Regions from separate parts of the Paenibacillus aurantius genome, predicted to be linked through region 1. Evidence: predicted binding sites of a transcription regulator. Region 1 holds the regulator's gene; the other holds the start of a gene.

Region 1 (3,292 bases):
TATATAAATTTTGCGAAGCTCGTTTCGTTCTTCCACTTCCTCGTCGGTAAGACCTACGGTTTTGGCTTTGCGCGCCAGTTCGTTAATTCTTGCAATGGTTTCGTCCATTCCCATTAGGTTTCGCCTCCCTGCTGTACGGCTCGTTTCTTTCTTACTTTGCCATTAACCCCCCGGCCTGTCAAGGGACGGCTAGAATGTCAAAAGGCCTTCCGTGTCTACGGAAAGCCAGTCCATAAAGTGCTCTAAATTCGCGTTAGGAGGACAACCCATTGCACCGGGTTAGGGCAAGTATAGAATTTGTCCCGGTCTAAGAGTAGTTCCTTCCAGATGATTAAGCTTCTTGATCTGCTGCATATACGAACGCACGCTCTCTCCCTTAGGAGCGTTCTCCTGGGCAATGCTCCAGAGCGTATCCCCCTTAATTACATCCGTCATTTTATGAGAAGCGGGAAGGGATTGCAGATCGTCGCTGCTCCCCGCGTATGCTTTAAAGAATAGGCCGAAGGAGAACGAAAGAGCTACGGCCAAAGTAAGAACAAGATAACGAATAGCCTTGCCCGAACGCTTATGGCTTACCGTCCCAGAACGCTTACTGCTTACCGTCTTCGTAAAGGAATTCACCGAAATCTCCCCCAAACATTTGTTCTGTTACGAGAATAACACGAACATGTGTTCAGGTCAACCATTTTTAGAACATTTGTTTCCCTTTTTGAGGAGAGCTGGATTTGTCGAAACTCGAACTAATGTTTGTACGAACTCCGGTTCTATGATATACTTTCCTTAATATTTCCTATTGGAGTGATGACTGTGAGCAAAATTTCCGGCCGCCAGCAGGCGATCCTGGATTTTATCAAAACCGAAGTGCGTGAGAAAGGCTATCCGCCTTCCGTCCGGGAAATCGGGGAAGCGGTCGGACTAGCCTCCAGTTCTACCGTGCACGGCCACCTCGAACGTCTGGAGAAGAAGGGTCTGATCCGCCGCGATCCTACCAAGCCGAGGGCGATTGAGCTCTTAGGAGAGGACAGCGAAGCCATGTTCTCCTTCTCGGTTGCCCGAGTCCCTCTGATCGGTAAAGTTACGGCAGGGGTACCCATTACCGCAACCGAGAATATCGAGGATTATTTCCCGCTCCCCATGCATTATGTCGGGGATGACAACGTCTTCATGCTTTCCGTCATCGGTGAAAGTATGATCGATGCGGGCATTCACAACGGCGACTATGTCATCGTCCGCCAGCAGCCGAATGCCAATAACGGCGAAATTGTCGTCGCCATGACGGAAGATGATGAAGCGACAGTCAAGACCTTCTATAAAGAGCGCGATCATATCCGCCTCCAGCCGGAGAATCCGACGATGGAGCCGATTCTACTTCAGAACGTAACGATTCTCGGGAAGGTCATCGGAATCTTCCGCGACATTCAATAGTAGGAACTCTACCAAGACCTGTGCCTCCTCGGCGCAGGTCTTTTTTGGCTGCACCGCTCTCTCCGCCCCCTATCGGCAAAACACGAAACCCCTTGGCCCGAAGGCCAAGGGGTCGTTTGCAAGCAAGATTAATAAAGGGTGATATACTGATCGCGTTCCCAGGAATGAACCTGGGTGCGGTACATGTCCCACTCGATTTCTTTCAGCTCATAGAAATGGGAAAGAGCATGCTCGCCCAGAGCGTCGCAGATCACTTCGTCGCGAATGAGCTCGTTCAAGGCCTCTTTCAAATCGGCCGGCAGGCTTGGGATGCCTTGCTCTTCTCTCTCTTCTTCGCTCATGACATAGATGTTGCGGTCGGTCGGAGCCGGCAGAGACATCTTGTTCTCGATGCCGTCCAAGCCGGCCTTCAACATAACGGCGAGAGCCAGATAAGGGTTGGCGGCCGGGTCCGGATTGCGCACTTCCACCCGGGTGCTCAGCCCGCGGGAAGCCGGGATCCGGATCATCGGACTGCGGTTGCTCGCCGACCAGGCCACGTAGCAAGGAGCCTCATACCCGGGAACAAGACGCTTGTAAGAGTTCACCGTCGGATTCGTGATGGCGGCGAACGAGCGGGCGTGCTTCAAGATTCCCGCCATGTATTGTCTCGCCTCATCGCTCAAGCCCAGCTTATCCTTCTCGTCGTAGAAGGCGTTCTCGCTGCCGCGGAACAAGGACTGGTGGCAGTGCATCCCGGAGCCGTTCACCCCGAACAGCGGCTTCGGCATGAAGGTCGCGTGCAGGCCGTGCTGGCGGGCGATCGTCTTGACCACGAGCTTGAACGTCTGGATCTGGTCGGCCGCTTTGATGGCGTCGGCATATTTGAAGTCGATTTCGTGCTGGCCGGGGGCTACCTCATGGTGGGAAGCTTCGATCTCAAAGCCCATTTCCTCCAGTGTCAGCACAATCTCGCGGCGGCAGTTTTCCCCGAGGTCCGTAGGGGCTAAATCGAAGTAACCGCCTTGGTCGTTAAGCTCCAGCGTCGGGTTGCCCTTCTCGTCGGACTTGAACAGGAAGAATTCCGGCTCTGGTCCGACGTTCATCGTCGAGTAGCCTTTATCGTTCGCTTCCTTCAGCACTTTCTTCAGAATGCCGCGAGGATCCCCGGCAAACGGAGTGCCGTCCGGCAGATAAATGTCGCAAATCAGACGGGCGATGCGGTCTTCCGCCACCCAAGGGAAAATGACCCAGGTGTCGAGATCCGGATACAGGTACATATCGGATTCCTCAATCCGCACATACCCTTCGATGGAAGACCCGTCGAACATCATTTTGTTGTCCAATGCCTTTTCCAGCTGGCTGACCGGGATTTCCACATTCTTGATGGTGCCGAGGAGATCCGTAAACTGCAGGCGGATGAATCTTACGTTTTCCTCTTTGGCAATGCGCAGAATATCTTCTTTGGTATATCCTTTGTTGTAACCCACTGTTAAATCTCCTCCCATGAATTAATGAAAAAATCGGGAAAGCTCTCCCTGAATCAGAGAAACCTGACCGGGACGCTTGCCGCTGATCAACTGCTGCTTGAGCATCTTGTGGAGCTGGGTTTCCGTCAATTCCTTGCGCTTCATCTCGGTTTGTTCGGTAATGACCGTCGCCTCCTCGGAATCACCCGATACCGGGAGCAGGACCTGTTTGATTCCGGCTATGTTTACGCCCTTCTCAATCAGATCTTTGATCTCAAGCAGCCGTTGTACGTCGATGAATGAGTACAAACGCTGGTTCCCGCCCGTACGGGCAGGCTTAACCAATTCATGCTGTTCATAATACCGAATCTGTCTGGCGGTTAAATCGGTTAATTTCATGACTATCCCGATAGGGAACA
Region 2 (3,292 bases), 1.1 Mb from region 1:
TCATGCTTATGATCGCTCATGGTTTTCCCTCATCTCTTCGGTTAAATGGTGTGCTTAACGTATAGTACCATTTAAGCTCCCGGCAGGTCAAACCCTGACCTCTCCCTGGCCGATCGGCAGGTCCGCCCTGCCGCCAGGATCGATTAGCGGGCCTCTCTCCCTCGTTTCCTGGGCTCCATACAGCAAAAAGCCCCGGAATCGGATAAGATTCCAGGACTTCTCGGCCGGTTTCGCTTATTCGGAAACGATAACCTTCTGAGAGACCACCGTATACTCGTTGTTTAGCAGGAAAGAGAACTTAACGGTGTAATTCCCCTTCTGGGTGAAGTTGACCTTGAACGGCCACGGGTACCAGAACGATTCTTCGTTCGTATCGAGCGGAACCTCGAGAGCCGGCGTTGCCTCTTCTCCACTCGGCGCGGTGATGGAGATCTTGAAGCCGTCCACATGGAGCTTCAGGTTATCCACCTGGGAGAATACGACGAAGTTAACGGTCTTGCCCTGGTCCACCTTGGCGAAAGGTTTCTGAAGGGAATAATCCTTGTTGCTGACATCCTGAGCAAAGAACATGTGTACGTTGGGCTTATAAATATCCGCCGTCTTGGCGTCATTATCCCATTTCACCATAGCCTGTAAAGAATCCGTCAGCTGACGAAGCGGGAGCACCGTTCGTCCGTTCATAACGAACGCCGGAACATCCCCTTCCGGGAACGCTACATCGGACCCATTAATCCGGACTTTGGCTTTCGAATATCCTTCATAGCTTCCCCACAGCGAATCCGCAAAGACGGTTGCCGTAAAAAGCATCGAGAAGACACAGATAAGGACAGCCACTCGTTTCGCCTTCATCGTCCACCTAACCTCCATCTGATGTTGTTTACATGATAGTTTATACTCGGTCCCTCAGGAAGAGTTGCGATGGTTTTGTAAAAAATCTTCACAAGTTCCCTGCCAAAAATTGCAGCACCTTCTCCGTATAGGCCTTGGGAAAAAGCTTGTACGAGCCGACATGTCCCGCCTGCTTCGTTTCCCAGAATTCGAACTTGTCGGGATGAGCCTGCCACATCGATTGGCTGTTGACCGACGGAATCTTGTCGTCATCCTTGCTGTGGATAAACAGAACGGGACGCGGATAAACGGCGTCCGCTGCCGCCGAAACGTCCACGAGCCCCGGGTGGACGCCCACCAGCGGGGGAAGAATTCCCAAGATCAAGGGAGTAAACGGAAAGCTCGGAAGGTGGGACCACGCCGGCAGGTTCTCCTTCAGGTAGCGTTCGAGGTGGCTGAACGGGCTGTCCGCTATGACGGACGCGACCGACGGCTCCTCCGCGGCCGCCAGAAGGGCCGTACTGGCCCCCATCGAGAACCCGAGCAGCGCCGTCCGTCCCGGATGCTCCTGTTTCACCCAATCAATCGCTCCCAGCAGGTCCTGCTCCTCGTACTCGCCTACCGAGGTCAGGCTTCCTCCGGATTCGCCGGAATTGCGGAAGTCAAACATCACCACCCCATAGCCCTCTTTGATTATCGATTGGACCAGCGGCATGATGTGCGCGTCGTCTTGCAGACGGTTCTTCGAGTAGCCGTGGGCGATAATAACCGTCTTCCCGCCGGTCCCCTCCGCCCCTGGAAGAAACCAGCCCTTCAGAGAGATCTTGCCGTCCCGGCTAGGGAATGAAATCTTCTCGTAGGCCAGCCCGTAATCCGACGGCGTCTCGGTTAAAGGCTTCTTGGCGGGATGGGTAAGGCTCCATCCTACGTAAGTGGAAAGACCCGCCGCGCATAGCGTCAGGAGGGCAGCCAGCACGAGCGTGATTCTGACCAGCCTCCCCCGCCATACTCCGGCTGATCTTCTTCTCATGTCCATCCTGGTGACTACCATTATAAATTCACGGCCCCTTTATCTAATCAGCATCACATTTCCTGATTATAGCATGGAAGGACGGGGCCGTTTAGCGGGTAAGCAAAAAATCCTTAAGCCTTGTTTCGCACTTTCCTTTCAGCACCGACGGCATGATCACGCAGTGATGCTCATACCCTTTATGGCGGTACATCACATGGACATTCCGGTCCGCCGACATCTCTTCCAGCAGGATGCGGCAGCCGGTGCTCCTCAGCCTCTTGCGGATCCGGGCATGCTCGGCTTCCGCATACCGGGCGAGCTGCCCGGCCAGCTCCTCCCAGAACCGGTCGAGCTTGAACAGCCCCGTCTGCTTCCGGTCCCAGTCCAGCGCCTTTTGCAAGTACAGCGTCACTATGTAGTCGTGGATCCCCTGCTCGATTTCAAAATCCGGCATGCGATCACCTTACGGATAGATATAGTAGAAGCGCAGGATCGGCTTCTTTATTAGTATAGCGAACACACGTTCCTTTATTCAACCGGTAAAATTTTTCTTCCCTGGAGCCTTTTGATTTCTTGTCCTCAAACCGATATAATCAGGGGCAAGGCCGACTTACCGCGAGGGAGGAATTCAGGCATGAGGAAGAACCGCCGGCTGGATGCCGAAATCGAGTCCGTCAAGAAACACCTGGCCCTGATCGCGCACAAATACCAGTACAACTTCCGGCATCCCCAGGTGGTTGCCGTCAGCGAGAGGCTCGACCGCCTGATCCTCCGCCAAATGAAGCCCTAATGGAACGTGAAATCAAACTTACCTAATCATAAGAAAAGTCCCTCCCGCTAAACGGTGAGGGACTTTCTGCTGTTCTTGGCACTTGATCAACGAAGGGCGGCTTCCAAGCGGCGGAACTGAGCAGCCATGGCGAGCCTCCACGGAAGCAGCATGCCGTAGGCAAGCAGGAAGAACAGAGCACCCGTCTGCGGCAGGGTTACGTAACGCTCCACATAACTGTGCAGAAGAAGGCGGATCGCCAGCAGCACAAGCAGGATGACCACGAACGCCTTGGAACGCTCCAGGTAGATCTCCCGGCCGGATGGAACGAAACGCGACGTGCGGATCAGCGGGTAAGAGAAGAAGAGCGCTCCCGCCGCCCACGCCCCAACCGCCCACAGCCAAGGGATCCGCGTCATAGGGAACAGAAACATTAGAAAGCCCGAGCTCATGGCCAGAGGGGGGATGATTATTTTACGAAGGGTAACCGGCTTGGCGGCGCCCTTGATGCGATAAAGAATGACCATAACGGCAAACAGCGCCGATCCGACGGTGGATGTGGCCTGAAGGCCGGCTTGAGTCGGATGGATCATATGGCACGCCTCCCTTGTTTTCACTCCCTCTATTATATCATGAAGCGGAGAGGATTAGGAGGACATGCGGGAACAGCTTTCTATTGGAAG

Evidence for each region. The regulator LexA, encoded in region 1, represses DNA repair genes until DNA is damaged. The targets are predictions, from matches to a motif close to CGAACATATGTTCG.
Region 2: the regulator LexA is predicted to act here: its motif matches at 2,354-2,367, upstream of MJA45_RS11285 (YhjD family protein).

Annotation. Positions count from the first base shown of each region.
Region 1 covers NZ_CP130318.1:3,582,589-3,585,880, forward strand. The annotation lists gene MJA45_RS16020 (DUF896 domain-containing protein) at 1-114, opposite strand, end outside; gene MJA45_RS16025 (LysM peptidoglycan-binding domain-containing protein) at 280-435, opposite strand; gene lexA (transcriptional repressor LexA) at 808-1,425, shown strand; gene glnA (type I glutamate--ammonia ligase) at 1,554-2,894, opposite strand; gene MJA45_RS16040 (MerR family transcriptional regulator) at 2,916-3,292, opposite strand, start outside.
Region 2 covers NZ_CP130318.1:2,490,264-2,493,555, reverse strand. The annotation lists gene MJA45_RS11300 (DUF1292 domain-containing protein) at 1-20, opposite strand, end outside; gene MJA45_RS11295 (stalk domain-containing protein) at 235-849, opposite strand; gene MJA45_RS11290 (alpha/beta hydrolase) at 938-1,858, opposite strand; gene MJA45_RS11285 (YhjD family protein) at 1,950-2,294, opposite strand; gene MJA45_RS11280 (aspartyl-phosphate phosphatase Spo0E family protein) at 2,475-2,630, shown strand; gene MJA45_RS11275 (CcdC family protein) at 2,717-3,202, opposite strand.